Regions from separate parts of the Ahrensia sp. 13_GOM-1096m genome, predicted to be linked through region 1. Evidence: predicted binding sites of a transcription regulator. Region 1 holds the regulator's gene; each other region holds the start of a gene.

Region 1 (8,006 bases):
ACAGCTTCCGCTGCATCATGAGTAAGGGTAACATTAGCGCCATTTTTCACAGCCCAATCAATGTATTTTTGATTAGGTTCGCTGCCCTTAGGCACGGCAATCGACATATCGAAATCAAACCGTGCTGAGGCTTCTATCATAGAGTGGAGAACATTATTGCCGTCACCTGTCCAAGCAATTTTTTTGCCGGCAACAGGACCACGATGCTCCTCAAAAGTCATCAGATCAGCCATGATCTGACAAGGGTGCGTATCATCCGTCAGGCCGTTAATCACAGGCACGGTTGCGGCATCAGCCAATTCTATAAGGCGGTCATGCTCTTTTGTGCGGATCATGATAATATCAACAAATCGTGACAGCACTTTTGCCGTATCGGCAATAGTTTCATCACGGCCAAGCTGCATTTCATTGCCCGTCAACATGATTGTTTCACCGCCAAGCTGGCGCATTCCAACATCAAATGACACACGCGTTCTGGTCGACGGCTTTTCAAAAATCATCGCCAGTGCCAAACCATCTAAAGGCTTGTTGGCCGTTCCAGCTTTTTGCGCTTTTTTGCGTGTGCCAGCAGCTTCCATGATCCGGCGAAGTTCACCTGAATCAATAGCAGCAATATCTAGAAAATGACGAGGAGCCATGATTTTGTTCCAAACTTTTGTGAGTTTAGCTGATACGCGTTAAGGCGTTTTCAGCGATAGACTTTGGGCCGCTTTTTCTAGCCGCGCCAAACCCTCTGAAATTTCGTTATCGGTGATATTAAGCGGCGGCAAAAGCCGGACCACATTTGCACCAGCTGGTATGGCCAACATGTCTTGTTCCATTAATGCTTTGACAAAGTCGAGATTATTGACCTTGCATTTCAAGCCCAAGATCAAACCTTCTCCGCGCACTTCCTCGACCACATCAGGAAACTGATCTGTCAGCGAAGCAAGACCTTGCTTAAACCGCAAAGATTTCTGCTTCACGTCATCAAGAAAACCATCTTCAAGCACAATATCAAGAACGGCATTACATGCAGCCATAGCTAATGGATTGCCGCCATATGTCGTGCCGTGCACACCTGGGACCATGCCGCTTGCTGCTTCTTCTGTCGCAAGACATGCACCAACAGGAAAGCCGCCGCCAAGTGCTTTAGCAGAAGCTAAAATATCGGGCTCAATACCGGCAAGTTCATAGGCAAAAAGGTGACCAGTACGTCCCATTCCGGTTTGAACCTCATCCAAAATCAACAAGACATCATTTTCATCGCACAATTGGCGAATGTCTTGAAGAAACTGGGTGGGCACCGAGCGGATACCGCCCTCACCTTGAATTGGCTCAATTAATATTGCAGCAACGTCATGGGTCATGGCAGCTTTGAGCGCATCCAGATCACCAAATGGCAATTGATCGAAACCCTCAACTTTCGGGCCAAAACCTTCCAAATATTTTTCCTGCCCACCGGCCGCAATCGTTGCGAGCGTGCGGCCATGAAATGCGCCTTCAAAAGTCAAAATACGAAACCGCTCAGGGTTTCCTTTTGAATAATGGTAACGGCGCGCAGTTTTAATGGAACACTCCAGCGCTTCTGCACCTGAATTCGTAAAGAATACGCGGTCAGCAAAGCTTGCGTTGCAAAGCCTTTCAGCTGCGCGCGCTTGGCCCGGAATTTCATATAGGTTCGATGTATGCCAGAGCTTTTCAGCCTGCGCCTTTACCGCCTCCACTAAATGCGGATGGGCATGGCCAAGTACATTAACCGCAACACCGCCGCCAAAATCTAAATATTTTCGGCCGGTTTGATCATACAGCCAAACGCCTTCACCGCGCTCGACCACGATGGGTGCTCTGTTATAAGTATTAAAGAGTGATGACGGCGCATTCATGTTTCTGGCCTAGAAGGTATAAATGAAAATGAAAAATGCCGCCCTCATGAGCGGCAATGACAGATAATGCGAGCTAAACACAGATGTCAATCGCTGCAGCCTGTGGTTAACCTTCAAGAAAATCAAGATTGTGATGCATTTTTGACTCACTTTTCATTGAAGTTGGGGAAAACCGAGAATTCGGATTCGTTAGTGCCTCAGGACTCTTGATCGAGAGTCCAGCACTATTGTAGTTTAAAAAAAACGGCAAGAAAGCCAGATAGTAAACTGTTCCTCATGTATCGAGTACGTCGCAGGTCTAATATCTATGACCGAGCAACGGAGAGGGATTCTATCTATAAACAGGATGGAGACGACCGTGAGTTGGACCGACGAACGCGTAGAAATGCTGAAAAAATTATGGGCAGAAGGTCTGAGCGCAAGCCAGATCGCTGCTAAACTTGGAGGCGTAAGCCGCAATGCGGTGATTGGTAAAGTCCACCGCCTTAAACTTTCAGGGCGAGCTAAATCGACAAAGCCTGCTGCACCGCGCGTGCGCCGCACACCCAATAGTGGTGGCACTTCGCGTCCAGCGTCCTCATCAGCAAGCAGCAGTGGCTCCTCTTCGGGCGGCGGCTCGAGCGTTGGCACATTCACATTGCCGCAACGCACACCGCCATCTGTCACGCACACGATTGGTGCAACCGCGCTAAAACAGGATCACGAAGTTGTCGCCTACAAAGCGCCACACCGTGACACTGATGATGTCGTCGCGCCTATGCCGCTTAAGTTGAAACTCGTTGATATCAACGAAAACACCTGTAAGTGGCCGTTTGGCGATCCACTACAAGGTGAGTTCTATTTCTGTGGACATGGCAATGAAGAAAGTTCTCCTTACTGTAAATATCACAGCAAGCTTGCTTTCCAGCAGCCACAAGATCGGCGCCGTCCGCGCTAAAAGATAGATAAAACAAAAAGGCGGCTTAAAAGCCGCCTTTTTTAATTGTACTCATTCAAGTGTATTATTTCACGGTTTCCAAAGCATAACCTGCCCCGCGAACAGTGCGAATTGGGTCTTTAACGCGGCCAATATTTATCGCCTTGCGAAGACGCCCGATGTGAACATCAACGGTACGATCATCAACATAAATATTATCACCCCAAACACCGTCAAGAAGCTGTACCCGCGAAAATACGCGCCCTGGAGCCAACATAAAAAACTCAAGCAGACGGTATTCAGTTGGACCAAGCTTTAGCTCGCGCTCATTGCGATAAACACGGTGAGCCTCACGATCGAGCTGAATGTCACCAGCTGTTAAACGATCAGCTAGAACCTCCGGCTTCGCGCGGCGTAACATTGCACGCACACGCGCTAACAATTCAGGTGTTGAAAATGGTTTGACGACATAATCATCCGCACCCGTTGAAAGACCGCGAATACGCTCACTTTCCTCGCCGCGTGCGGTCAACATGATGATTGGCATATCTTGGGTTTCGCGGCGTGCACGCAACCGTCGGCAAAGCTCGATACCGCTTACACCCGGCAACATCCAATCAAGCAGCAAAAGGTCAGGTTGACTTTCACGCAGCATATCTTCTGCTTCGTCGCCGCGACTAACAGCTTCAACCTCAAACCCTTCTGCCTCAAGGTTATATTTCAGAAGAATGCTCAATGCTTCTTCGTCTTCAACAACCATTATGCGTGGTTTTGCGCTCATCACATCACCTCGTATCCACCAGCTTAATCTAGGCTGACTTTATGTGTTTTGTCTTCATTTGGACGTGCTGCATCAAGTTTTTGACCCTTGACCATGTAATATGTTGCCTCGGCAATATTTGTTGCATGGTCGCCGATACGCTCGATATTTTTAGCGCAGAACAGGAGATGCGTACATGTTGTAATGTTACGCGGATCTTCCATCATGTAAGTGAGCAATTCACGGAATAGAGACGTGTACATTGCGTCAATTTCTTCGTCGCGCTCAATGATATTATTGACTTCGTCAACCGAACGCGTGCCGTAGCAATCCAAAACCTCTTTGAGCTGCGCTGAGGCAAGTTCGCTCAAATGCTCAATACCGCGCGCAAATTTCACACCGTGTGAATATTCCGAAACAGAGCTGACACGTTTTGCGATACCTTTTGCCATATCGCCAATGCGTTCCAAATCAGACGAAATACGGATATTGGCAAAAACTTCACGCAAATCGTTCGCCATTGGCTGGCGCTGTGCAATTAATAGCACGGCTTTATCATCAATTTCACGCTGGCCTTCATCAAGGCGCATGTCATCTTTGATAACGGCACGTGCAAGGTCTACATCGCCTGTCGTTAGTGCTTTAACTGACTGACCAATCATTTTTTCAGCATGGCCGCCCATCTCCGCAATCTTATGCGTGAGAAACTGCATTTCATCTTCGAACGCTGAAACCGTATGTTGCTTTATCATTTCAATTTCCTAATCAGAACAGATTAAACTTAGCCAAAGCGGCCAGTTATATAATCCTGTGTGCGTTTTTCAGAAGGGTTGGTGAAAATGGTCTCTGTGTCATCAACTTCAACCAAATCGCCTAAGTGGAACATGGCTGTGCGCTGTGAAACACGCGCAGCCTGCTGCATGGAGTGCGTCACGATGACGATTGTATATTGCTCGCGCAATTCGCCGATCAATTCTTCAACAATTGCAGTTGCAATCGGGTCAAGCGCCGAACATGGCTCGTCCATCAAAATGACTTCAGGCTGAACCGCTATTGCGCGTGCAATGCAAAGACGCTGCTGCTGACCGCCGGAAAGGCCTGTACCAGGCTCCAAAAGACGATCTTTCACCTCTTCCCATAGACCTGCACCGCGCAAGCTTTTTTCGACGATAACATCCAAATCAGCTTTTGATTTTGCAAGGCCGTGAATACGCGGACCATAAGTGATGTTTTCGTAAATTGACTTTGGAAATGGGTTTGGTTTTTGGAACACCATACCTACGCGTGCGCGCAATTCCACAACATCAATATTAGGGTCATAAATATCTTCGCCATCAAGCGTTAAAAGACCTTTGACCTTACAAATATCAATCGTATCATTCATGCGGTTAAGGCAACGCAAGTAAGTTGATTTACCACAACCTGAAGGGCCAATAAGCGCAGTCACTTGTCGCTCATAAACTTCCAAGTCAATGCCGTTGATTGCCTGTTTTGCGCCGTAGAAAACTTCAACGCCTTTACCTGCCATTTTAACTTTGGGCGTTTTGCTCTCGTCGTTCATATTTATGATCTCCGACTCTTTTATTACATCGTGTTTCATTGTTTTTCGCCCATTACCAGCGACGCTCAAAGCGTCTGCGTAAGAAGATTGCCGTGATATTCATAACCGCAAGAAATGCCAGCAGTATGATAATTGCGCCTGATGTACGCTCCACAAAAGCGCGTTCTGCTTCGTTCGCCCACATAAAGATTTGAACAGGTAGTGCCGTTGCAGGATCGAGCGGTGTTGCCGGTGCATCCACCACAAAGGCGACCATACCGATCAAAAGCAACGGTGCTGTTTCACCCAAAGCCTGCGCTAGACCAATAATGGTGCCCGTCAAAACGCCGGGCGCAGCAAGCGGTAAAACATGGTGAAAGACCATCTGATTTTTAGAAGCACCAATACCGAGCGCAGCCGCACGAATTGATGGTGGCACTGCTTTTAGTGCAGCGCGCGTGGCGATAATGATCGTTGGGAGGGTCATTAAAGATAGAACGAGGCCACCAACCAGCGATGCCGAGCGCGGCAATCCCGCAAAGTTGATGAAAACAGCCAGTCCAAGCAAACCATAAACAATAGACGGTACAGCCGCCAAATTGTTGATGTTCACTTCGATTATGTCTGTCAGTTTATTTTTTGGTGCAAACTCTTCAAGATAAATAGATGCGGCCACACCAATAGGAAGTGATGTCAAAAGCACGATCAGCATCATATAAGCAGAGCCAATAATCGCGACACCAACGCCTGCTGTTTCTGGCCGGCTGGAGCCGCCATTTGTGAACAGGCCTGTATTAAAGCGGCCTTCCAATGAACCATCGGCTTTTAAGCGATCCATCATCTCAAGTTGATTGTCTTTGATCTTACGGCGACTCTCATCAACCGAAAGGTCAAACTGACCTTTGATCGCAGAGTCGACCTCGCCAGAAGCAAGCACCCAAACATTTTGAGTTTTGTTCATCAAGTCTGGGTCTGACACCAACATGTCGCGAAGCTGAGTGCGTGCACCTTTTGAAATAAGCGCGTCAGCAGCTTTGGTCTGCGCTTTATCTTTCGGGTCAATGCCAAGCTTTTGATAAAGAGCAGCCTCAGCCAATTTAGGATAATTGGCCGTCAACAACTTCATCGGATTTTCATTGCGTTCATTTTTTGGATCAATAACAGTCTCGTCAAACGTTATGTCGAGATTGATCGATGTTTGCAGAAACGCCGTATAGCCTTTTGAAACGACCGTCCACAAAAGCAAGGCTAGAAAAAACAAGCCAAATGCAATCGCTAATTTTCCATAAAGCTGGAAGCGACGCTCAGCAGCATAACGTTGTTTCAAACCAATATCGCGGCGCCTTGGAGCTACAGTATTGTTATCAGTAGGGAATGTATCAGCCATTATTCATACTGCTCGCGGTACTTACGGACGATGTAAAGCGCATAAACGTTCAGCGCCAAGGTGATAAAGAAAAGTGTCAGACCAAGCGCAAAGGCAACAAGCGTTTGCGGTGAGTTAAACTCAAGATCGCCCGTCAACTGACTAACGATTTTAACGGTAACTGTTGTCATCGGTTCGAATGGATTAATCGTCAAACGCGCAGCAACACCTGCGGCCAAAACCACAATCATGGTTTCACCAATCGCACGGGATGCTGTTAAAAGTAGCGCGCCAACAACACCTGGAAGGGCTGCGGGCAAAATCACTTTTCGCACTGTTTCAGATCGCGTTGCACCCAGCCCCAATGAGCCGTCTCGCATAGAGCCTGGAACCTGCGTAATGATGTCATCTGACAATGAAGAAACAAACGGGATCAGCATAATGCCCATCACAAAACCGGCCGTCAAAACCGATTGCGCTTGAATGAAACTACTGCCGCCATCGGATACAATGCCAGAGATTTGCGCTGAAAGGTCTCGCAAGAACGGGCCAACTGTTACAAGAGCGAAGAAACCATAAACGATGGTTGGAATACCCGCCAGCACCTCCAGCAAAGGCTTTGCAACCGAACGAAGCTTCGGACCTGCATATTCAGCCATATAGATAGCGGAGAAAAGACCAACTGGCACCGCCACAAGCATTGCAACAAAAGCGATATATAATGTTCCGGCAAGCAACGGTATTAAACCAAACTGGCCTGCTGCATTTGGATCACTGGCATTGGCAAAGCGAGGGTCCCAAACGACACCAAAGAAAAAGTCCGCCATTGGCACGCTGCTAAAGAAGCGCGTTGTTTCTGATAGCATTGAGAACACAATGCCGACGGTCGTCAAAATCGCTATAGACGAAGCGACAATTAACGCTCCGGTTACAACGCCTTCAACCTTATTACGCGCACGCATCTTTGCCGTGATCTGCATATAAGCAAGCACAAAGCCGATGAGCGACAACCCAATAGCGACAACCGCGCGCATGGTTTCGCTGCTACGCGTCATTGAGTTCACCTGCCGCGCAGAGGCAATCATGTAAGTCTCGCCGCTACCGGCAATAGCCACACCTTGCTCTGCTAGAATTGGCTTTAAATCTTCAATGGTCACATCATCAGCAGGACGATTTTCGCTGCTGAGTGTATTGAGCCCACGCGCAATGCTTTGAACAATATTCATTGATAGATTTTGTTGCGTCTGCCCTTGCGCCATAACTTCTGCAGGAAGATGGCCGCGCACTTGATTATCAATATAGATAGGGCTGGCAATCGACCAAATTGCAGCAACAAGAGCAGCGGGCAAAACGGCCCAAACAAAAATATACGACCCGTAATAAGTGGGTCTTGAATGAAGCTGACTGACATTACCTGCGACCAGTGATTTTGAACGGCTAACGCCAATAAACCAACCGGTAACACCCAGAACAACTACCACCAAAATGATCGCCGAGAGACTCATTTCAAATCCTTATTTCAGACCATTTAAATAAAAGCCCAATTCGGCTTGCATATA
Region 2 (8,006 bases), 230 kb from region 1:
GCTTGATCCAAGCTTACAAAGTCTCAACTTGGGACTCTATTCCAGATTCAGTCAAAGATGCTGATGGTTTTTGGTATGGCGATTATTACGGCGTTCTTGCGCTTGGTTCAAACAAAGACTTTGTGTCTGAAGCACCAACAAGCTTTGCAGATTTGAAAGACCCTAAATTCAAAAATTCAATATCTATTCAAGGTGATCCACGTACTGGCAATAGTACAATGATGACTGTTTATGCCGCTGGCATATCAACAGGTGCAACTGCTGGCGGTGACGCAGCTACTGCTGGCATCGCTTACTTTAAAGATCTAAAAGAAAGCGGTAATCTTGTTGCAGCAAACGGCAACGCACAAAACTTAACACAAGGCGCAACCCCCGTCATTGCAGACTGGGACTACAACATTCTTGCAATGCGTGACAAATTAGCTGGCAACCCACCCGTTGAAGTAACGATCCCAACTGACGCTGTCATTGCAGGTGTTTATGTTCAGGCAATTTCAGCCTATGCACCACACCCAAATGCAGCCAAACTTTGGATGGAGTTCCTTTACTCTGACGAAGGTCAGATTGAATATCTAAAAGGTTACTGTCACCCAATCCGTTTCAACGATATGAATGCTCGCAATGTTATTCCAGCTGACATCATGGAAAAACTCCCCGACGCTGCATCTTATGCAAACGCGATTTTTCCAAGCCTCGAAGAGCAATCTGCCGCTAAAGCGGTTGTTGCTGACACTTGGGCAACGGAAATGGGCGCTCAATAATCGTCCTTGTTAATCTTGGATGCCGACTTCTCGTCGGCGTCCATTTGCACGACTGCATAACGCAAGCGAGTTCCAAATGTCATTTAACGCGACAATGCCCTATGAGGCCGTGCAAACTGGCCATACCCCGCCCCCGAAAAAGAACCTTGTCAAACCGGACTTGAATTGGCTTGGCGTTGTGCCTTTTTTCCTCTTTGCTGCGATGTTTCTTATCGGCCCTGTGCTTTATTTGGTAACTGGCGCTTTTCAAAATACCGACGGTGATTTTACCTTCGCAAATATCATCGCTCTGGGCAGCGATAATATAGTTGCCAGCTTTTTGCTTTCAATAAAACTTAGCTTTGTGTCAGCCTTTATTGGTGCTCTTTCCGGCCTTTTATTAGGCTGTGCTGTTATCTTAGGCGGCCTGCCAAAATGGGTGCGCCATGCCTTTATGACTTTTTCCGGCGTTGCATCAAACTTTGCTGGCGTTCCGCTTGCTTTTGCTTTCATTGCAACTTTGGGCCGTTTGGGTTTAGTCACAATTCTGATGCGTGATTTATTTGGCATCAATATTTATAATGATCTTGGCTTCACGCTTTTTTCCTTCTTTGGCCTTGCTCTCGCCTATCTGTATTTTCAACTGCCCTTGATGTTTCTCATGATCACGCCTGCGCTTGATGGTCTAAAGGCAGAATGGAGAGAGGCGGCAGAAACTCTTGGCGCAACGCGCCGGCAATATTGGCAAATGGTGGCGCTTCCGGTGTTAATGCCTTCTATTCTTGGCTGCTTTTTATTACTTTTCGCCAACGCCTTTGGAACCTTGGCCACGATTTACGCTTTGACCGGATCCAGCTTTGATGCGGTTCCAATTATTCTGTTCCAGCAAATTCGCGGAAATGTTCTTTATAATCCAAATCTTGGCTATGCAGTTGCGCTCGGGATGGTGGTCATAATGGGTGTTTCAAATACGCTTTATTTGATCTTGCGAGCACGCGCGGAAAGATGGCAAAAATGAAAAAGCCTTTTCCAATTATGCCGACATTAATTGCGCTTATGTCAGCGCTATATTTTCTCGTGCCGCTGTATGCCACGTTCTTGTTTTCATTGAAGATGACACGCGGCGAATATAGTTTTGCCTCTTATCGCTCAGTGCTCAACAGTTCGATATTTATAGACACAATTACATTTTCAACCATTGCATCGCTTTGCGCAATTGTTATTGGCACTGTTATCATCGTGCCAACGGCCTATTGGGTTCGATTGAAACTCCCACACATTAGACCGGTCATCGAGTTCATCAGCCTGCTGCCGCTAGTTGTACCACCTGTAGTTTTGGTTTTCGGATATATTCGTGTTTTTGGCTCTAACTCTTGGTTGCCATTAGCAGGCAGCGACCAGGGCACCAACTTATTGTTAGTTTTTGGCTATGTGGTTATGTCGATGCCCTATATGTTTAGAGCTATAGACAATGGCATGTCCGTCATTGACATTAAAACGCTCACCGAAGCTGCGGAAAGCCTTGGCGCTTCTCGCATCCGCACTATTGCTTTTGTTATCTTTCCAAATGTACGCGGCGCAATCATGTCGGGCGCATTTTTAACCTTCTCAATTTCATTGGGCGAGTTCGTCCTTGCAAGCCTGCTCAACCGCCCCGCCTTTGGCCCTTACCTTGTTCAGCTTGGTCAAGACCGCGCCTACGAACCTGCCGCCCTTGCAATTATGGCCTTTGCCTTCACATGGGCCTGTATGGCGCTCATGCAACTATTTGCGGTCAAAAAACCAGGGTCGCGCTGGTTTCCAAGGCTCAGCATTAAATTATATAAGAAAGTTGAAGCATGAGCTTTGTCAATATTTCCAATGTCGTCAAAAGCTTTGGCACCAACACTGTTGTCAAAGGCTTTGATCTGGCAGTTGAAAAAGGTGAGTTTGTTTCTTTTCTTGGACCGTCAGGCTGTGGGAAAACGACTGTTTTGCGCATGATTGTTGGGTTTGAAACACCTTCAAGCGGCAGCATCACAATCGGCGGCAAAGATGTAACAAACGTTGCCCCCAATAAGCGCAATATTGGCATGGTCTTTCAGGCTTATGCGCTGTTTCCAAATATGAGTGTTTTCGACAATATTGCCTTCGGTCTAAAAATATCAGGCATGACAAAACAGGCTGTTTCAGCGCGTGTTGAAGAGATGCTCAAGCTTATTGGCCTTACCCATCTAGCTAGCCGCTTCCCCTATGAAATGTCTGGCGGCCAGCAGCAACGTGTCGCTCTAGCACGCGCTTTAGCGCCCAAGCCGGATGTACTTTTACTTGATGAACCGCTTTCTGCATTGGACGCAAAAATTCGTGTTTCACTGCGCGAAGAAATTAGAGACATTCAAAAAAAGCTTGGCATCACAACAGTATTTGTAACCCATGACCAAGAAGAAGCATTGACGATTTCTGACCGTATCGTGGTTATGAATGGGGGGCGCGCCGACCAAATTGGCACTCCCAATCAAATCTATAATAAGCCCGCGACACGTTTTGTTGCTGGTTTTGTCGGCACTCTCAATATCATTGATGCGAAAGTTCACAATCGAGATGACGGCACCGTCCTAATCGGCAGTAAAAAAATACAGCTGAACGATCCTATCGAGCATGTTAAATCAGACGGCATGGTTTCTTTAGCACTGCGCCCTGAGGCATTTTCAATCGTCCCTGATGCTGCAAAGGATGTATCTCTCGATGGTACAGTGACCAGCATAAATTTTCTTGGCTCGGTCATCCGTGCCGTAATGGACGTTGAAGGACGTGAAATATCATTTGATATGTTCAACAATCCTAGCCTGATGCTGCCAGATGTTGGTGACAAAACATCCGTTTATTTCGCCAGCTCAGATATTCTCGCGCTACCAGCTTAAAGCAGACACGATCATTTTCGAATGTTGATGTTAATTGCCCGCGTTCCATCTCAGAAAACGGGCAACCTTCATTCACATTCGTTTACTTGAATTCGTCACACCATATCGGATTACTCCAAGCCTTCTTGCCTGCCGCATCCATAATTGTAACGCGAATCCAAGGTGAAGCGTCAAAGCGTCCAAGGCCGATTTGACCTTTTGTCATTGAATGGCCGTGCTTTGCAACGGCAGCAGACCCTTGACCTTGGATGATAATGGCTGAAACTGAAGAGCATTCAACGTGAAGTTGACGATCTTTGATTTCAATATGATGTAGATTTGGACCCTGAGATGAATAGTAGTTGCCATTTTTTAATGCGGCTAAAAGTTGCTCAGGTTCATTCTTCTCAGCTTTGACCATGACCCATCCGCCAAAATGATCAGGCTCGTAGAAATGCGCATCATCTGTCGCGCATAAATTCAGCTGCTTGCCTTCGCTAAGAAGCAGATCCAGCGTGTGGAAACCATCTGGACGGTCACATCCCATCGCGCAGCCATGATTGTATACTTCAACAGCATGAGCAGCGTCTATCGAACGCGCATCATCCATCGTCAGACCAGACCATTGTGGATGAGCAATAGCAACATAGGCACCAGCATCGCGCGCGCGCTGTGCAATTTCTGGGCCTGTTTCCTGTCCGTCCACAGGACTAAAGGCTGGAGAATTAGGCGCAGCGAAATCAGAAGGAAGACCCACGGCAAGTATATGCCACAACTCGCCATTCTTCATCGCGCCAGAGTGTAGCTCCGCGCCCAAAATGGTGGTGAAGCCATCGCCTCTAAATGCAGCTGTGTCCGTAATTGGGTAGTTATAAAGGCCTATAAAATGATCCGTTAAGGCAAGAAAATCATAGCCCTCGGCTTGATACCGGCGGCAAACTTCCTCCGGCGTTAATACACCATCTGAATTTGTCGAATGTGTATGTAAATTGCCCCGCCAAAATTGGCCGCTCGCTGTGAATGCGCTGGGTATCATTTTCGTCTCCATCGTTTAACTCCCCTCTTTTGTTCTCTAATTGTAATACGCATATGACAGTCGGTTGATTGCTCGAACAGGAAAATTAGCGAACGAGAACACAAGTTCGGCGCTACGTTGTAAGGTAAGTTACTCGGTTGCAAACTTTTGAAGATAGCCGGAATGTAGAAGAATAAAAATCTATTTAAAATCAGCAGCTTAAAGTTGCGACATGATAGAAAATTGGTGGAGCCTAGCGGGATCGAACCGCTGACCTCTTGCATGCCATGCAAGCGCTCTCCCAGCTGAGCTAAGGCCCCAAAGTGCAATAAATCTTATTGCGGGTTTGCCTGATCTTAGGATTTTAAAAGATAATCAAACAAACAAATTCTGGAATTTCCGATACCGCCCAATGCGGGCGATATCAAGTGTTTATCGAAATAATATTTCAATAATTAGCTGTCGTCGTCGTCGTCGCCAGAAACATTCACAATGCCGGTAACGTCATCGTCGTCATCGTCGTCATCAGCCGCAAGGAATGTGTCGTCGTCATCATCGTCATCGATGTCAACGTCTTCGATGTCGTCGTCAGTGTTATCACCGAGATCAGGCATGTTCTTTGCGTCGTCTGCACTTGTTTCGTCATCATCGGCATCTTCCAATGAAACGACATCAGCGCCTTCCAACTCTAGATCATCCTCATCATCGTCTTCAACAGATGCAGGTTGAACGGCCTTAATTGGCGGCGCAGGTTTTGCGCGGCTTGGGCCTGTCGGCAAGTCGAAGAATGACAACGGATAAGATTTACCTGTGTAAGGTGAAACTACCGGATCTTTGTTGAGATCGTAAAATTTCTTATCCGTTTCAGGACAAGTACGTTTTGTTCCAAGTTCAGCTTTAGCCAATGTAAACCTCGGTTATGCTTGCTTTTATCGCATGATTCACAGCGAAATGCCGGATCCATCGTAAATTATTTTCGTGATGATCGGGGGTGCATACCGATAAAGACGCTTTAAGTCAAAGCCCAAATGCTTCTCGCATCGCTCATCTTTATAGGTGATATGCAAACTATTTGAAGGTTTGGCGGCATCTAGGCGTGATTTTCGCTTAATGCCATGATAATCGGCACCTAGTTCCATTTTAAAACCGCCTATTAGCTCAGAGTCAAAAATGCACAATCATACACCCAAGCCAGCTTCGGCTCACAAGTCTCCGCCGCTTAAAGGTAAAGCACGTGTACCAGGTGATAAATCGATATCTCACCGTTCATTCATGTTTGGTGGACTCGCATCTGGTGAAACCCGTGTCACAGGGCTTTTAGAAGGTGACGATGTATTGGCAACAGGCCGTGCGATGCAGGCCATGGGCGCGCAAATCCGCAAGGAAGGCGACACATGGATTATCAACGGCACAGGCAATGGGTGCTTGCTTGAACCGGAAGAACCATTTGATTTTGGCAATGCCGGCACTGGCGCGCGGCTAACCATGGGGCTTGTCGGAACTTACAATATGAAAACCACCTTTACCGGTGATGCATCTTTGTCAAAACGTCCTATGGGCCGTGTGCTCAACCCATTGCGTGAAATGGGCGTTCAAGTGGAAGCCGCTGATGGTGACCGCTGCCCGATCACCCTGCATGGCCCGCGCACCGCTAATCCAATCAGCTACCGCGTGCCAATGGCATCCGCGCAGGTTAAGTCTGCTGTTTTACTGGCAGGACTGAATACGCCCGGCATTACAACGGTCATTGAGCCGGTGATGACGCGTGACCACACGGAAAAAATGCTTGCAGGCTTTGGCGCGAAAATTGAAATTGAAGAAGATGCCGATGGGACACGCCATATCCACATTCACGGACAAGGTGAATTGCGTGGCCAGACGATTGAAGTGCCGGGTGACCCTTCATCTGCAGGCTTCCCGCTTGTTGCCGCGCTGATTGTGCCTGGCTCTGATATTATCATCGAAAACGCTTTGATGAACCCAACGCGCACAGGCCTTATTACGACTTTGCAGGAAATGGGCGGCCAAATTGACATCATCAATATGCGTGATGCGGGCGGCGAAGATGTTGCCGATCTACATGTTAGAGCATCTAACCTTAAGGGCGTCGTGGTGCCACCGGAACGTGCGCCATCCATGATTGACGAATATCCGGTTCTTGCTATCGCGGCAGCCTTTGCAGAAGGTGAAACCTTCATGGACGGGCTAGACGAATTGCGTGTCAAAGAATCTGACAGGCTCGCGGCTGTCGCACGCGGCTTGGAAGCCAATGGCGTTGAATGTCATGAAGGTGAAATGTCACTAACCGTAAAGGGCTCACCGGGCGGTAAAGGGCTTGGTGCGCTGTCCGCACAGGCTGTTGTTGAAACCCATCTTGATCACCGGATTGCCATGGCGTTCCTCGTGATGGGTATGGCATCTGAAAAAGCGGTTCATATTGATGATGCGACAATGATTGCCACGAGCTTTCCTGAGTTTATGGATTTAATGCGCGGCTTGGGCGCAGATATTCAGGTTGCTAATTAATGCGATTGGTAATTGCTATAGACGGGCCAGCCGCATCGGGCAAAGGCACTTTATCGCAAAAGATCGCAGCTCATTACGGCCTTAAGCATCTTGATACCGGCCTTTCTTATCGCGCGGTTGCCAAAGCACTTTTAGATAAAGGGCTGACGCTTGACGATGAAGACATTGCCGCACAAGTAGCCAAAGCCGTTGATCTGGGCGCGATGAAGCGTGAAGAACTGGCCGTTCATGCAATTGGAGAAGCTGCGTCAAAAATAGCGGTTATGCCGCGTGTGCGCCAAGCACTGGTAGAAAAGCAGCGCGAATTTGCCAGCTTGGCTGGTGGCGCGGTGCTGGACGGGCGTGATATTGGCACCGTTGTATGCCCTGACGCACCCGTGAAGCTTTATGTTTCTGCCTCACCAGAAGTGCGTGCAAAACGCCGTTATCACGAAATCTTAGCCCGCGGGAATGAGGCCGATGAAGCGCAGATATTGGCCGATATAAAAGTCCGTGATGAACGCGATATGGGGCGTTCCGACAGCCCATTAAAACCAGCGAAAGACGCGCACTTGCTCGATACGTCAAAAATGACTATAGAGGCGGCGTTTGAAGCTGCCAAAAACATCATAGATGTTGTAGCTATCAAAAATTGACGACCTTCAAACCGCAATTCTGCGTCGGAAGGCCCCAAATATGATGGGCCGGATTGTTGTTTGGAGCATTTGAAACACTAACCCCGACGCCTGTGCCCGCATATAATGCCGGTACTTTGGAGCCTAAATGTCAGAAATGAACCCAACAATGGAAGAGTTTGAAGCTCTTCTCAATGAATCTTACCAGACACACGACGCCGTAGAAGGCCAA
Region 3 (8,006 bases), on a different contig from region 1:
CGCATAGACCGCAGGCAATACATGCATCCATATTCACAGCAATGGCCGGATTTGAAATGTCATGCACTTCGCGCGAGGCATCGGCAAATTTGTTCGGCAGACGGTCCGAACCGTCAATGCCAAAGCTTTCCGCCCATGCCCAAAAGACGGATTTATCATCAGGGCCGCTATCGCGCGCAGGCATATCAGCGGCGAGCATTTCAAATACCATTTTGCGGCTTTTTTCTGCACGCTCTGTCGCCGTATTTACCTTCATGCCCTCTGAAGGTTTACGGATACATGATGCAGCAAGATTACGCTCGCCCTCAATGTCCACCATGCATGCACGGCAGTTACCATCCGAGCGGTAACCGGGCTTATCAAGATAACATAGGTGAGGAATGTCCACGCCTTCGCGCTTTGCAACCTGCCAAATGGTTTCGCCATCTTCGGCGATTGCCGACTTGCCATTAAGAGTAAAACTGACTTGCTTGCTCATCACAAATCCTCCCTAAAATGGGTCAGCAAATGATTGACCGGATTGGGTGCCGCCTGCCCCAGACCACAGATCGACGCATCGCGCATAACTTGTTCAATATCGCGGATGGTTTCTTCATCCAGCTTGCCTTCTTTGCGCAAAAGCTTGGATAATTTTTCAGTACCGCTTCGGCATGGCGTACATTGGCCGCAACTTTCATGCGCGAAAAAATCGATCAAATTGATGACCGCATCTTTGATATTATCTTGATCGGATAAGATTACGACAGCGTGCGATCCCACAAACGCGCCATGCTGGAAAAGACTATCGCCGAAATCCAGCGGAATATCATCCATGGATGCAGGCAAAATGCCGCCCGATGCACCGCCCGGAAGATAGGCTTTGAATTTGTGTCCATCGGCCATACCGCCGCAATATTCATCAATCAGTTCGCGCACGGTAACACCAGCTGGCGCTTGTTTGACCCCTGGCTCTTTAACACGGCCCGACACAGACCATGACCGAATACCTGGATGGTCAGGTTTGCCCTGATCTTCAAACCATTGAGGTCCATTTTCCACGATATCACGTATCCACCACAATGTTTCAACATTGTGATTAAGTGTTGGCCGGCCAAACAAACCAACCTCTGCGATGTAAGGCGGGCGATGCCGTGGCAACCCGCGTTTACCTTCAATCGACTCGATCATCGCGCTTTCTTCGCCGCATATATATGCGCCAGCGCCGCGCCGTAATTCGATAAAGCCTTTGTCTATGATTTCGGCTTCTTCAAGCGCTGCAATTTCAGTGCGCAAAATTTCCAAAACAGCAGGATATTCATCCCGCATATAAAGATAGATACGTGTCGCTTCGACCGCATGAGCTGCAACAATTGCACCTTCAAACATGCGATGCGGATCACTTTCGAGATAGTACCGATCTTTAAATGTACCAGGTTCGCCTTCATCACCATTGATGGTCATCAGGCGCGGACCGGGGTAGCCTTTGACAAAGCCCCATTTTTTACCCGCTGGAAACCCTGCTCCACCAAGACCGCGCAAACCTGCCCCGCTGAGCGTTTCAATCAACATGTCAGCAGTCAGCTCGTTGGCACGCACACGGTCAAGCACCTGATATCCACCGCTCTCCTGATAGGCATGAAGATTGATATAGTCAGGCACAGCAACATCAAACTCGCCAAGCTCACTCATTTTAAGAAGCTTTTCCGCCGAAGCATTGTCTACTTCGCGGTCGCCAATGCGCGCTGCAGGTGCGCCAGCACAGCGCCCCATGCAAGGCGCTCGCAAAACGCGCACATGATTTGGGTTCGCATTTGCGCTTAAATTTGCGATCAGATCTTCCGCACCATTCATCATACAGGACAGTGAATCGCACACGCGAATGGTTAGCGGCGCAGGTTTTTCGTCGTCTTCCCGAATAACATCAAAATTATCGTAGAAGGATGCAACTTCATATATTTCGGCTTGGCCGATGCGCATTTCCTCAGCCAGAGCGCGAATATGACGCGCTTCAATGCAGCCGAACATGTCTTGAATTTTGTGAAGATTTTCGATTAGCAAATCGCGGGCAAGAGATGCGCCTGCCAAAGCAAGCCTTACTTCGTCCAGCGCTGTGTCTTCAAGCTGACGTCCTTTGGTAAGACTGCTTTTTCGGCCTTTGCGCATGGGCGTCAAATCATTCATCTTAAATCATCCAATATCATCATTATCACAACTTAATACGGCAAAGAGCAATAGGCTTTTTCTAAAGCGTCGTTAATGCGTCGTGTTTATCTACGGTTTAAATGATTACTGGATTTTGCGGCCCACGACCACCCATTGCAAAACATACAGTTCAAATATCTCACATTTTGAACCACAGCATGTTCATATAGCTGACATATGAATCTGATCTAGCGAACTGAAATTAAAAACGGTTCTGCTATGATTGAAACCAAGCACCACAAAACGATTTTCATTTCCGATGTACATTTGGGCACACGCGGCTGCCAAGCTGAAATGCTGTTGGACTTTCTGCGCCATAATGATGCCGACAAGATTTATCTCGTCGGTGACATTTTTGACGGTTGGCGAATGAAGAAGGCATTTTATTGGCCTCAAACGCATAATGATGTTGTTCAGAAGCTATTGCGCAAAGCGCGTAAGGGTACTGAAATAATTTATATTCCGGGCAATCATGATGAAATGCTGCGCGGCTTCCTCGGCACGCATTTTGGCGGCATCGAAGTACGCGACCGCGACATTCACATATCCGCTGACGGCATGAAATATCTCGTCATTCACGGCGACCAGTTTGATATGGTTGTCATGGGCGCAAAATGGCTCGCCCATGCAGGTGACTGGGCCTATGACTTTTTGCTCTGGTTCAACGGGTGGTTCAATCGTGTGCGCCGCCTTTGGGGTGGCCAATATTGGTCCCTATCTAAATGGGCAAAACTCAAGGTTAAGCAAGCTGTCAATTTTATTGGCGACTTTGAAGAAGCGCTCGCAACAGAAGCGAAAAAGACACGCGTTGACGGTGTTATCTGCGGCCATATTCACCATGCCGCACTGCATGATTTAAACGGCATTCGTTATGTAAACACAGGCGACTGGGTGGAGAGTTGCACGGCAATTTTAGAAGATGAAAGTGGCAAGTTTCATCTCGTCGATTGGGCCGAAGAGATGCGCCTTAGAAACCTTAAATTATTGGCCGCCAGCGCTCCACAATCAACCAATACGAATGGCAAACAATCCGCCGCTTAAAGGGCAGAAATCACACAATGTCAGCAATTCAAAACACTGTACGCACTCAGCTTGGTGCAGCCGTACAACGCAATAAAGCCCTCAGCATAGATGGTATTTTAGAGCGTATGTTTGCCAAAACATTCACGGGCTTGGTCTATCCGCAAATATGGGAAGACCCAGAGCAAGATATGAAGGCACTGAACATTCAGCACACCGATCATGTTGTTACGATTGCTTCTGGTGGCTGCAATATTATGAGCTACCTGACCGCCCAGCCAGCATCCATAACTGCGGTTGATTTGTCTCCGGCTCACATCGCGCTCAACCGTTTGAAATATACCGCTGCACTTCACTTGCCTGATTATGATGCTTTTTATCAGTTTTTTGGCAAAGCAAATGTCAAAGGCAATGCTGCATTATTTGACCATTATATTGCCCCCTATTTGGATCAGCAATCGCTAGACTATTGGAATGGGCGCAAAGGCTTACGCGCGCGCCGGATCGATATGTTTGAAGATGGTTTTTACCGTTACGGCGCACTTGGTAAGTTCATCGGCATTGCACATTTCATGTCACGACTATTGGGCGTGGATTACAAAGCGTTTTTGGCCTGCAAAACACAGGCAGAGCAAAAAGCATTTTTCGACGCAAAAATGCGCCCTGCTCTTAATGCAAAACTCATCAAATTCATCACGTCTAACCGTGCATCTCTTTTTGGTCTCGGCATTCCGCCGCAGCAATATGAGGCACTTGCCGGAGCCGCAGATGGCGACATTCATGCCGTACTCACCGAGCGCACACGCAAGCTCATGTGTGATTTTCCATTGAATGAAAACTACTTTGCTTGGCAGGCGTTTAACCGCTCTTACAAACAAGATGGCACAGGACCGCTGCCCCTATATCTACAAAAAGAACACTATGAAACTGTGCGCAACAATGTTCACAAGGCCGAAATCCACAATCGCAACCTCACCGATCTGCTGGAGGAAATGCCCGCCGAGACTAAAAATTGCTACATCCTACTCGACGCGCAAGACTGGATGACCGATCAACAGCTCAACGCCATGTGGAAACAAATTGATCGCACCGCCCAAAGTGGCGCGCGCGTAATCTACCGCACCGCTGGTACGAATGACATTCTTCAAGGGCGCGTGGATGCCCAAGTGCTCGGCAACTGGCATTATGATCAACAACGCTCACAAGCGCTCAATCTGGAAGACCGCTCTGCGATTTATGGCGGCTTTCATATTTACACCCGAAAATAGAGTAAGATTTTGAGCAACGCAGATCACAGCCACGCATCCTTGATGGATACCATTTATGGTAAGCAGCGCTATTTTTATGACGCGACTCGTAAGTTTTACCTGCTTGGGCGCGATCAAATTTTGCAACGCTTAGCTGTGCCCCAAAACGGCACCATGCTCGAAATTGCATGCGGTACGGGGCGAAATTTGTGTTTAGGGGCAAAGCTTTATCCAACCGCAAAACTCTATGGTTTGGATATTTCTGAAGAAATGCTCAAATCCGCAAAAGCCAATCTGCAAAGAACGGGCCTTCAAGGTAAGGTTCAACTTGCCAAGGGCGATGCCACCAATTTTGACGGGGCAGCGCTTTTTGACGTTTCAAAATTCGACAGAATATTGCTCTCCTATGCGGTGTCGATGATACCTGATTGGAAAGCCACGATTGAACATGCCGCGCACCAATTAAAACCAGGCGGCGAACTTTGGATTGTTGATTTTGGCAATCAAGCAAAACTCCCGAACTGGTTTAAAAATGCGCTCTATGGCTGGTTGCGCAAATTTCATGTTCAGCCACGGCAGGACCTTGAAACGGTAACGCGTAGAATTGCCAGAACAGTCCACGGCACCGCTGAATTCGGCACTCTCTATCGTGGCTATGCACACTTCACGGTCATCAAAAAACCATCCATATCCTAGATTGAATGAACGCGACAAGAATCAAGCGTTGCAAACACATAAAGATTTCTTTATTTCTTTATATAACATTCTGAATCTTGGAGCATCTAATGACAACCGCAACACCTCTTGCTGATTTCATCGCTGAAAAAGGCGTTCTTCTTGCCGATGGCGCAACGGGCACCAACCTATTTGCGATGGGACTGGAAGCAGGAGAAGCGCCAGAACTTTGGAACGAAAGCGCACCAGAAAAAATTGTCAAACTGCATCAGGACTTTGTTGATGCCGGTGCTGATATTTTTCTGACCAACTCATTTGGTGGTACGCGCCAACGCTTAAAGCTTCACAAAGCCGAAGATCGTGTTTTCGAACTCAATAAAAAAGCCGCTGAAATTGCGCGCAGCGTTGCAGATAAAGCAGATCGCAAAATAATCGTTGCCGGTTCTGTCGGCCCAACAGGTGAACTGCTCGTCCCACTTGGCGCTCTAACTTATGAATTTGCAGTGGAGTCATTCCGCGAACAAATTAAGGGCCTAAAGGCTGGCGGTGTGGATGTTATCTGGATCGAAACAATGTCTGCCAGCGGCGAAATGCAAGCAGCATCAGAGGCCGCTGCCGCAGAAGACATGGAATTTGTTTGCACCGCATCTTTTGATACGGCAGGCAAAACCATGATGGGCATACATCCGGCTGAAATGGGTAAGATTTTTGAAAAATCACCACAAGCGCCAACAGCTTACGGCGCAAATTGCGGTGTTGGTGCTTCCGATATCTTGTCTTCGCTGCTCGATATGAAAGACGCTGCACCCGATGCGAAAATCGTCATCAAGGGCAATTGCGGTATTCCAGAATTTCAAGACGATAAAATCGTTTATTCCGGCACCCCTGACCTGATGGCAAGATATGTTGAACTGGCCATCGACGGTGGTGCAGCCATTATCGGCGGTTGTTGCGGCACATCATGCGATCATTTGCGTGCGATGCGTGTCGCGCTCGACAATCATGTGAAAGCCGAGCGCCCAACGGTTGAATTTATTTGCGACCAAATTGGCCCGATGCGTAACACCAAAGCGGCAGCAGCCGGTGAAGGCCCGCAAAGAGAGCGCCGCAGCGGTGGACGCCGCCGCAAGTAAAACTTAAGCGTTCAACGCTTTTGCATGCCAATCAAAATGGTTGGGCAGAAATGTCGCGATAAAGTAATATGAGTGATCATACCCATCACGCATATTGATTTCAGCTTTTTGCCCAACGGCCTCACAAGCCTCCGCGAACAAATGTGTCCGTAACTGCTCATCAAGAAAATTATCTGCCGTTCCTTGATCAATCAAAATCGGCACATCGCTTGATGATGACATCAACGCACACGCATCATGCGCTTTCCAAGCTGCACGATCATCACCTATATATGTAGAAAACGCTTTCTCGCCCCACGGCACTTGCGATGGCGCAACGATTGGCGAAAAGGCGGAAACAGATTTAAAGCGCCCCGGATATTTGAGATGCAAGCTTAACGCACCATGTCCACCCATTGAATGGCCCATAATGCCTTGCTTATCCATATCAGCATTTAAGAACTCCTTAGCAATCAATGCAGGCAGCTCTTCCATAATATATGTTTCCATCTGGAAGTGTTTTGCCCACGGCGCTTCGGCCGCATTGATATAAAACCCTGCGCCCTGCCCCAAATCATAAGCATCATCATTGGCAACCTGCTCACCGCGCGGCGATGTATCAGGTGCGATAACCATGAAGCCAAATTCAGCGGCCAAACGCATAATGCCGCTTTTTTCCATCACATTGGACCAATTGCAGGTCAGGCCCGATAGATACCATAGGACCGGCACTTTAGCGGTCTTAGCTTGTGGCGGCGTATATACGGCAAACCGCATCGTGCACTGACAAGATTCACTCTCGTGATCGAACACTTCTAGCGCCCCATCAAAAGTCTTTTTTTGCTCAACAAGCTTCAAAACCAACTCCATAGCTTTCAGACACACAATGGTCACAATCTAAAATAGCAATATATTTCAGTATCTTAATATAAAAATCGAAAAATTTTCAAACAACAAGAGGAACCGAACCCAGCTCTTGTCGTTGTTGCAGCATAACAGCCTCAACGGCAAGATTGGAGAGAAAAAATGAAAAAGCAATTGAACCTTTCTACAGCACTCGCAACAGTAGCATTCAGCGCAATGGCGTTCGCTACACCCGTGGCACTTGCACAGGACGCAGCGCAGCCAGAAACTACACAAGAGCAGATGGAAGCACCTGCGGATGGTGCGGTAACAATGGAAAAAGCGCCTGAAGCAGAGGTCGGCACAGACACAATGACTGAGCCTGCTATGGAGTCAGAAGAAGCTATGCCAGCAACGGATATGGATGCTGCGCCAACGGCAGATATGGCCGCAACCAGCACGGAGAAATTCTTCGTATATGAAGCTGCTAATCAGATGACATCTGACGATCTGATCGGTTCTGATATCAAAAACACGGCAGGTGAATCACTTGGCGATGTAGAACAGATTATCGTGTCTACAGAAGGCGACCTAGCTGGCGTTATCGTCGGTGTTGGCGGCTTCCTCGGCATCGGTGAGAAAAGCGTTGCGATCAATTTTGATGCAATCACTTTTGAAACCGACCCAGATTCAGGCGATACACTTCTAGTGCTCAACAGCACGAAAGAAGAACTGGAAGCAGCGCCAGAATTTACAACCAAAGAAGAACAGGCTTCAGAAGAAGAAGCAATGACAACGGCAGAGCCGATGGCTGAAACTCCAGTTGCTCCTGAAACAATGGAAGCACCTAAAGAAGAAGTTCCAGCGCAGTAAGCACATTTTACTGGTCTAAATAGAAAGCCGCCTCCATTGGAGGCGGCTTTTTCAT
Region 4 (8,006 bases), on a different contig from region 1:
CAAACATTCATGGTTTCAGCGCTCAAAGGCCATGGTTGTAAAACTGTACTGGATGCACTCGCAAAAGCATTGCCGGAAGGCCCTTGGTATTATCCTGAAGATCAGGTGTCTGATTTGCCGATGCGTATTCTTGCGTCTGAAATCACACGCGAGAAAATCTATGATCGTCTGCATCAGGAATTACCCTATGCAACAACAGTTGAAACCGAAGCTTGGGAAGAAAAGCCCGATGGTTCTGTAAGGGTTGAACAAACGATCTATGTTGAGCGCGACAGCCAAAAGAAGATTGTGCTGGGCCATAAGGGCGAGGCGATTAAAAATATCTCCATGCAAGCCCGTAAAGAAATTACCGAGCTAACGGAGCAGAAAGTTCATCTGTTCCTATTTGTCAAAGTACGCAAAAACTGGGGCGACGACCCTGCGCGTTACCGCGAAATGGGGCTCGATTTCCACGATTAATGCTATAGGTTAAGCCGGATGGAATGGCGCGGCGAAGGCATTATCATAGGGTGTAAAAAACACGGTGAGACAAGTCTCATTGTTGAACTTATGACGCCTAAACATGGCCGCCATTTGGGCCTTGTGCGCGGCGGTAGGTCCCGCAGAATGCAGCCTTTTCTTCAGCCTGGAAATAGAGTTGAAGCGGTATGGCGTGCTCGCATTGATGAGCATCTTGGCACTTATCAAATTGAACCGCTGCAAATGACCGCCGCACGGCTGATGGAAAGTGCTTTGGGCGTCAACGCCATACAATTGCTGGGCAGCCATTTGCGGCTGCTGCCTGAGCGTGATCCGCATGAGGCGATGTATGGCGCGCTCGAAGTGCTTCTGGAACATTTAGATAAGCCGGAAATTGCAGGCCCCTTGATGGTCAAATTCGAAATGCGTTTGCTGGATGAGCTTGGCTTTGGGCTTGATCTGTCGCGGTGTGCGGGCAGCGGTGTGCGCGAAAATCTGATCTATATTTCGCCTAAAAGTGGGCAGGCGGTGAGCGCAGAGGCGGGCGCGCCTTGGAAAGATAAGCTGCTTCCTTTGCCGCAGTTTTTGATGAAAAGCAGTGAGCGTGAATGCTCAATGAGTGACTTGGCGGATGCTTTTCATATGTTGGGCTACTTCTTTGACCGCGATATTTATTATCCAAGAGGGGTAAAGCCACCGGAATCGCGCATTGGCTTTTTGAATGCAGCATCCAAAAGATGGCCAGCTGCTTAAACTTAAAAAAAAGGCGACCAACTTGGCCGCCGAATTGGGATGATAAAGCGCGAGGGCTGCGCTAGAGGCACCTTGGGGTTAAGTGCCTTTGACAAATATAGGGGCTGCCATCATCCAACTTAAATATAGTGTAAGAATATTATATGGCAACTTTATGACGAAAATTAATTTATTCTGCTGGGATAACTATATTTTCTCTTTCGATAGCAGTTTCTTTGATTGGCCAATGTATAAGTGCTGCAAAAAGTCCAAGTATAACGCCCAGCCACCAAACGGGATCATATGAACCATAAATGTCGTAAAGATAACCGCCGAGCCAAACGCCAAGGAATGATCCGATTTGGTGTGAGAAAAAGACAATACCGCCCAGCATGCCAAGATACCGCGTTCCGAACATAATCGCGACGAGTGCGTTGGTCGGCGGCACAGTGGAAAGCCACAACAGCCCCATAACGCTGGCAAAAATAACAACAGACGTGCCTGTTTGCGGCAGCAGTAAAAATGCCGTCACAGCGATTGAGCGTCCGATATAAATCAAGGCAAGAAAAATCGGCTTGGAATATTTTTGCCCGATAATTCCCGATGCTAAAGAGCCAATAATATTGAAGAACCCGATTAAGGCGAGGCCGAGCACCGCAAACTTTGCTTCAATACCAATATCGCCAATGTAAGCGGGAAAATGGGCCGTAATAAACGCCACTTGGAAACCACAGACAAAAAAGCCTACTGCAAGCAAAATATATGATTGATGCGAAAATGCTTCGCGCAGTGCCGCACCGATTGATTGTGCCACATCCGTTTGTTTCTGTGTGCCAGAAGATGAATTACCGCGTAGCGGTATGGCGAGTATCGGGATGACGAGCATCATTGCTGATAAAATAAGCAAAGAGTCTGACCAGCCAAAATGATTGATCAGTGCCTGTGAGTAGGGCGCAAAAATGAACATGCCCGCAGAACCTGCCGCAGTGCCTAGTCCGAACGTAAAGCTGCGCTGTTCAGCCGTAACATTGCGCGCAAAGGCAGCCAGCACGATACCAAATGAGCCAGATGCAATGCCAAGCCCCACCATAACGCCGCCGCCCAAATGCAAGTACCAAAGGCTTTCGGGCGAAGCCATCAGCAACAAACCTGCTGCATAGATGAAGCCGGAAAGTGCCAAAACGCGCCATGTGCCGAATTTATCTGCAATTGCACCAAAAAACGGCTGACCAACGCCCCAGATGAGGTTTTGCAGGGCCATGGCGAGGCCAAAATCAGAGCGGCTCCAACCAGTGTCGGCAAGCATAGGCAGCTGAAAGAACCCCATTGCTGAGCGCGGCCCGAAGGTCATAGCCGCAATAAGACAGCCAGATGCAATAATGAGCCAAGGGTAATCGGATTTAGCAGGCGTGGTTGATGAATGCATGGGAATCTCCTGAGCGGCGAAATTGTACTTTTCCCGTGCAAGACGCAATTCAATAAAATTGTTAGCTCAGGTGAGAATTTTTTATTTATAAAAGGCGGCCCCAATAAGAGCCGCCTTTAAAGCACATTATACTCAATTAAGCGATTTTACCGCCGCCTTGTTTGGTGACAACGACTACCGATGGCCGTGTTGGCAAGTTGTCTTTAAAATCTGGCCAGCGTGTTGCAGGGTTTTCAAAGGTTGCAAGCCCGTCATCGCCCGGGTGTTGCACTGCAAGAAACAGTGTTTCATCATCGGGTGTAAACACTGGACCGCACATTTCAGCGCCAATAGGCACGCGGAAAAACAGCTTTGATGCACCGCGCAGCTCGCCTTCTGTTTCAACCGCCCAAAGGCCATCCGTACGTCCGGTTTTTTCTTTGTCATTTCCATCTGTAGAAACCCACAAACGGCCTTCAGCATCAACCGCGCAATTGTCTGGCATGCCAAACCAGCCATTATCGGTTGTCGAGGGGTGGAATGAAGCGCCAACTTCAGCCACTTTTGGGTCGCCGCATTTGAGCAAGATTTCCCATGTGGATTTGGTTGAGGCAAAGTCGCCACCTGTTTCCGTGATTTCGATAATGTGACCAAAAGCATTATTTGCACGTGGGTTGGCAGCATTCTCATCGCCCACCTTGCGGCGTGTGTTGTTGGTCAACATCACATAGACCGTGCCTTTGGTCAGATTTGGCTGAACATCTTCAGGACGGTCCATTTTCGTTGCGCCAAGAAGGTCGGCTGCACGGCGCGTTTCAATCAGCACATCGGCTTGGCTTTCAAAGCCGTTTTGCGCCGTTAAAGGGCCTTCACCGAATATCATCGGCATCCAGTCAACGGTTCCATCTTCATTAAATTTGGCGACATGGAGAACGCCATCATCTAAAATATCTTTGTTGGCTGCGCGGTCCTCGGCATTGAATTTTGCGTTAGAGACAAATTTATATGTGTAATCAAAACGCTCATCATCACCGGAATATGAAACAACGCGGTTATCAACCGGATTGACAATTGTTTCGCAGCCTTCGTGCTTAAAACGACCAAGCGCCGTGCGCTTTACCGGCATAGAAGTTGGGTCCATTGGGTCTACTTCAACGATCCAGCCGAAACGGTTTGCTTCATTTGGCTCTTTTGATACGTCAAAACGCTCATGGTGTTCGGCCCAGCTATACCAGCCAGCAGGAGCGCCAAGGCGTTCGTAATTAGCAGCTTCGCGGTGGCCTTCTGGCAAGCTGCCGCCAAAGTAACCGTGGAAGTTTTCCTCAGCCATAATATATGTGCCCCAAGGCGTCACACCGCCCGCACAATTGTTGAGTGTGCCGAACACTTTTGTGCCGCTTGCATCAGCATTTGTTTGCAGGCGTTCGTGGCCTGCCGCAGGACCAGAAATCAACATTTCGGTTGTCGCAGTAATGCGGCGATTATACTTGCTGTCGAGCACGGGTGCCCATTTGCCATCTGTCTTTTTGATCTCGATGACCGTGCCACCATGTGCGGCCATTTCAATGTCGACAATTTCCTTCGTGAACGCACCATTGTTCACTTTATCTTTGCCTTCGCCGTCCTTGCCAATTGTTGCCCAGTTCGGGAACATCAATTCAGCATTTGTATATTCATGATTGACCACCAAAATGCCGTGATCGCTGCTACCTTCAAGTGGAATAAAGCCAACATAATCATTATTATAGCCAAATTGCTTCGCTTGAGATTCCGCGCTTTGGTTCATTGGGTCAAATTCAGGAGAATCGGCGAATATTTTATCGCCCCAGCGCAGCAACACGTCAGCATCGTAGCCCTTTGCAACATAGTGCTTTTCATCAACACCAGCCATGATCTCTTCAAAGTCGAATGATGTTGTGGCCGCGCGCGCTTCTGATGCAGCAAGTAATGCAATCGGCGAAACTGTTGTACTAATGGCGGCAACAGCAAGTGAACCACTCAAAAATCCGCGACGTGAAAGACGGCGATTGATAATATCTCCCATGGTCGGGTTATCGGAAGTGTTGCGGCCCACATCTTCGCTTTCTTCGCGAATGTCTGTTGGCGTTTTAATCTCGTCATCAAGCTTGATATATTTATTCATAGCGGCACCTATAAATTATGTGAAAGGAAGGGCCGCAGCTTAAGACGGGATATACATCAGTTTCATGACAGGCCGAAAAGTGATGAATATAGTGGGTAAAAGATAGCGATTCTTATCGCGCATAAGGTTGAATATTACCGCTCATACCTTGCAGAGCCCCATATCAGTGGATATGTCCTATACAGAGCGCAAAATGCGCGATTAAGGGAGTAGGCGATGACCTCTGTTTCAACATCGAATGCCAGCACTGGCGGTAAGACAGCAGCTGAGCGTTACGGCGTTCTACCACGGCCTAATTTGGAGTGGAATGCAGAGGTTGAGCGCGAAACCGCGCATCTTTATGAATTGGTAAAAGAGCACATTCCGGCCATTGAGTGGCCTGTTTATGCGCCTTACGTCTATGCGATCAATAAGCTGAAAAAAGAGCGTAATGCGGCCATTTTAGCCCATAATTACCAGACACCGGATATTTTCCACTGTGTTGCTGATATTGTCGGCGACAGTCTGCAATTGGCAAAAGAAGCAACGATGGTCGATGCAGATATCATCGTGCAGTGCGGCGTTCACTTCATGGCCGAAACCTCTAAGCTGCTGAATCCTGATAAAACTGTGCTTATCCCAGATATGAGGGCCGGTTGTTCGCTGGCAGAATCAATCACAGGCGCTGATGTGCGCCAGCTGCGCGAACGCTACCCCGGCGTGCCGATTGTCACTTATGTGAACACGTCTGCCGATGTGAAAGCGGAAAGCGATATTTGCTGCACATCATCAAACGCTGTTGCCGTTGTCGAAAGCTTTGGCGTTGACCGTGTTCTGTGTATTCCAGATGAGTTTCTTGCGCTCAATGTGGCGGCGCAAACCAAAGTCAAAATTCTGACTTGGAAAGGGCACTGCGAAGTGCATGAGCGTTTTACCGCTGAAGAATTGCTTGCCTATAAAGAAGCTGATCCTGAAATTCAGATTATTGCGCACCCAGAATGCTCACCTTCTGTTGTCGCCATTGCCGATTATGCAGGCTCAACATCGGGCATGATTAATTATGTGCGTGATAAGCGCCCACCAAAAGTGCTGCTGGTGACAGAGTGCTCCATGGCATCCAATATCGAAAGCTCCGCGCCGGATGTGCAATTCATCAAGCCATGCAATCTTTGCCCGCATATGAAGCGTATCACGCTGCCGAAAATTTTGGATGCGCTGCTGGAGATGAAAGAAGAAATTCATGTTGATCCTTTAACGGCAGACCGTGCGCGCCAAGCCGTTGAACGTATGGTGAATTTAAATCAGTGACCGATAAACCCATCCTTATCATTGGCGGCGGGTTAGCTGGCCTTTTCTGTGCACTCAAATTAGCGCCACGCGCTGTAACTGTGCTTGCTGCTGCGCCAATTGGTATGGGCGCTTCATCTGCTTGGGCGCAAGCGGGCATCGCCGCCGCCGTCGGGCAGGGCGATACCATAGACAAACATGTCGAAGACACCTTGATCGCTGGCGATGGCATCGTCGACGAAAAAGTCGCGCGGATGATGGCAAGCGAAGCGGCAGACCGCATTCACGATCTGTTGGAATTCGGTGTGCCATTTGACCGTGATTTGGAAGGCAAGTTACAGGTTAGCCGTGAAGCTGCGCATTCCGAAAGCCGTATCGTGCGCGTGTCGGGTGACCGTGCTGGACGTGCGATCATGCAAGCTTTGGTTCAGACTGTGGAGAAAACACCATCTATTCGCGTGCTTGAAGGCTATGTCGTCGAAGACCTTACCGTCGAAGATGATGTGGTTACGGGCGTTGTTGCACGTGATGCGGCAGGTGCGGGCGACCCCATTGTCATTGAAGGCTCGAATGTGGTCATGGCAACGGGCGGCGTTGGGCACCTTTATCAAGTAACAACAAACCCAACGGAAGCGCGCGGCGGCGGCATCGGCATGGCAGCACGCGCTGGTGCGTTATTGGCTGATATGGAGTTTGTCCAGTTTCACCCAACGGCCATTGATGTGGGCAAAGATCCAGCACCGCTTGCAACCGAAGCATTGCGCGGACACGGCGCTCACCTGCTAAATGGCAATGGCGAACGCTTCATGCTGCCTCTGCACGAAGATGCAGAACTTGCACCACGTGATGTGGTGGCACGCGGCATCTTTGCGGAAGTGCAGGCTGGGCGCGGCGCTTATCTTGATTGCCGCACAGCGATCCATGATTTTGAAAATGAGTTTCCGACAGTTTGGAATTATTGCCGCGACGCGGGCATTGACCCATCCAAAGAGTTGATACCGGTCGTGCCCGCAGCCCATTATTTCATGGGTGGCATTTGGACAGATATGGATGGACGCTCATCACTGCCAGGCTTTTGGGCTTGCGGTGAATGTACGTCCACTGGCGCGCATGGTGCGAACCGTCTTGCATCAAATTCACTGCTGGAAGCTGTCGTTTTTTCTGCACGTATTGCCGATGCGTTAAAGGCAGAGGCGAGGTTTGATGCACCGTCTAACTGGCAAGAAGGTTCAGTTGAAACTGATGAACATCTGACAGAAGCTGAACATCCCAATATGGCCGCATTGCGTGAAACCATGAGCGCCAATATGGGCGTTTTGCGCAATAAAGAAGGCATGAAAGAAGCACTTGTGCGGCTTTTGGAGCTTGAATCAGATAGCCATTCGCTGCGCTTTAGCAATGTTGTGACAACGGCAAAACTCATGTGCATAGCAGCGCTAAACCGCGAAGAAAGTCGCGGCGGCCATGCGCGCACAGATTTTCCAAGCGAAAACGAAAGCTGGAAACGGCGTACATTGCTCAAACTCGAACAAGCCCAAGCCATCATCACCGAATTTTATAAGGACTGATACGATGCATGTCATTTCTCCGCACCTGCCAAGATTGATGGTAGAAGAAGCCGTGCGCGCAGCTTTGTTAGAAGATTTAGGGCGTGCCGGTGATATCACGACCAATGCGACGATTGCATCAAGCGCGAGCGCAACAGCTGTCATGGCAAGCCGCGATCATGGGTTTGTCTCTGGTATTCTGTTTGCCAAAACAGCGTTTCGCATGATGGATGATGAGCTGAAATTTGACGTTGTGGCCAAAGATGGCGATGCTGTAAAACCGGGCGATGCGCTGGCGACAATCAGCGGTAATGCGCGTGCGATCCTATCGGCAGAGCGCGTGGCGCTTAATTTTCTTATGCATATGTGCGGCATTGCAACTTACACATCAAAATTTGCAGCACAGATTGCACACACCAACGCGAAGGTCGCTGACACACGCAAAACGATCCCC

Evidence for each region. The regulator PhoB, encoded in region 1, activates phosphate uptake and scavenging genes when phosphate is short. The targets are predictions, from matches to a motif close to TGTCATNNANCTGTCAT.
Region 2: the regulator PhoB is predicted to act here: its motif matches at 4,698-4,714, upstream of N530_RS0100785 (PHP domain-containing protein).
Region 3: the regulator PhoB is predicted to act here: its motif matches at 2,228-2,244, upstream of N530_RS0114570 (UDP-2,3-diacylglucosamine diphosphatase).
Region 4: the regulator PhoB is predicted to act here: its motif matches at 4,793-4,809, upstream of N530_RS0106010 (PhoX family phosphatase).

Annotation. Positions count from the first base shown of each region.
Region 1 is NZ_JIAX01000006.1:307,320-315,325, reverse strand. Features, by position in the region: gene argF (ornithine carbamoyltransferase) at 1-638, opposite strand, end outside; gene N530_RS0101875 (aspartate aminotransferase family protein) at 678-1,865, opposite strand; gene N530_RS0101870 (GcrA family cell cycle regulator) at 2,224-2,802, shown strand; gene phoB (phosphate regulon transcriptional regulator PhoB) at 2,867-3,562, opposite strand; gene phoU (phosphate signaling complex protein PhoU) at 3,586-4,293, opposite strand; gene pstB (phosphate ABC transporter ATP-binding protein PstB) at 4,323-5,102, opposite strand; gene pstA (phosphate ABC transporter permease PstA) at 5,155-6,468, opposite strand; gene pstC (phosphate ABC transporter permease subunit PstC) at 6,468-7,952, opposite strand.
Region 2 is NZ_JIAX01000006.1:81,836-89,841, reverse strand. Features, by position in the region: gene N530_RS0100805 (ABC transporter substrate-binding protein) at 1-761, shown strand, start outside; gene N530_RS0100800 (ABC transporter permease subunit) at 964-1,758, shown strand; gene N530_RS0100795 (ABC transporter permease subunit) at 1,746-2,582, shown strand; gene N530_RS0100790 (ABC transporter ATP-binding protein) at 2,579-3,640, shown strand; gene N530_RS0100785 (PHP domain-containing protein) at 3,723-4,655, opposite strand; tRNA gene N530_RS0100780 (tRNA-Ala) at 4,879-4,954, opposite strand; gene N530_RS0100775 (TIGR02300 family protein) at 5,090-5,539, opposite strand; gene N530_RS0100770 (hypothetical protein) at 5,576-5,773, opposite strand; gene aroA (3-phosphoshikimate 1-carboxyvinyltransferase) at 5,805-7,160, shown strand; gene cmk ((d)CMP kinase) at 7,160-7,795, shown strand; gene rpsA (30S ribosomal protein S1) at 7,923-8,006, shown strand, end outside.
Region 3 is NZ_KK211156.1:159,525-167,530, reverse strand. Features, by position in the region: gene fdhF (formate dehydrogenase subunit alpha) at 1-478, opposite strand, end outside; gene N530_RS0114575 (NADH-ubiquinone oxidoreductase-F iron-sulfur binding region domain-containing protein) at 478-2,160, opposite strand; gene N530_RS0114570 (UDP-2,3-diacylglucosamine diphosphatase) at 2,401-3,222, shown strand; gene N530_RS0114565 (DUF3419 family protein) at 3,240-4,469, shown strand; gene N530_RS0114560 (methyltransferase domain-containing protein) at 4,479-5,144, shown strand; gene bmt (betaine--homocysteine S-methyltransferase) at 5,234-6,256, shown strand; gene fghA (S-formylglutathione hydrolase) at 6,260-7,093, opposite strand; gene N530_RS0114545 (PRC-barrel domain-containing protein) at 7,262-7,951, shown strand.
Region 4 is NZ_JIAX01000009.1:409,234-417,239, reverse strand. Features, by position in the region: gene era (GTPase Era) at 1-459, shown strand, start outside; gene recO (DNA repair protein RecO) at 478-1,212, shown strand; gene N530_RS0106015 (MFS transporter) at 1,382-2,617, opposite strand; gene N530_RS0106010 (PhoX family phosphatase) at 2,754-4,739, opposite strand; gene nadA (quinolinate synthase NadA) at 4,956-6,026, shown strand; gene N530_RS0106000 (L-aspartate oxidase) at 6,023-7,573, shown strand; gene nadC (carboxylating nicotinate-nucleotide diphosphorylase) at 7,578-8,006, shown strand, end outside.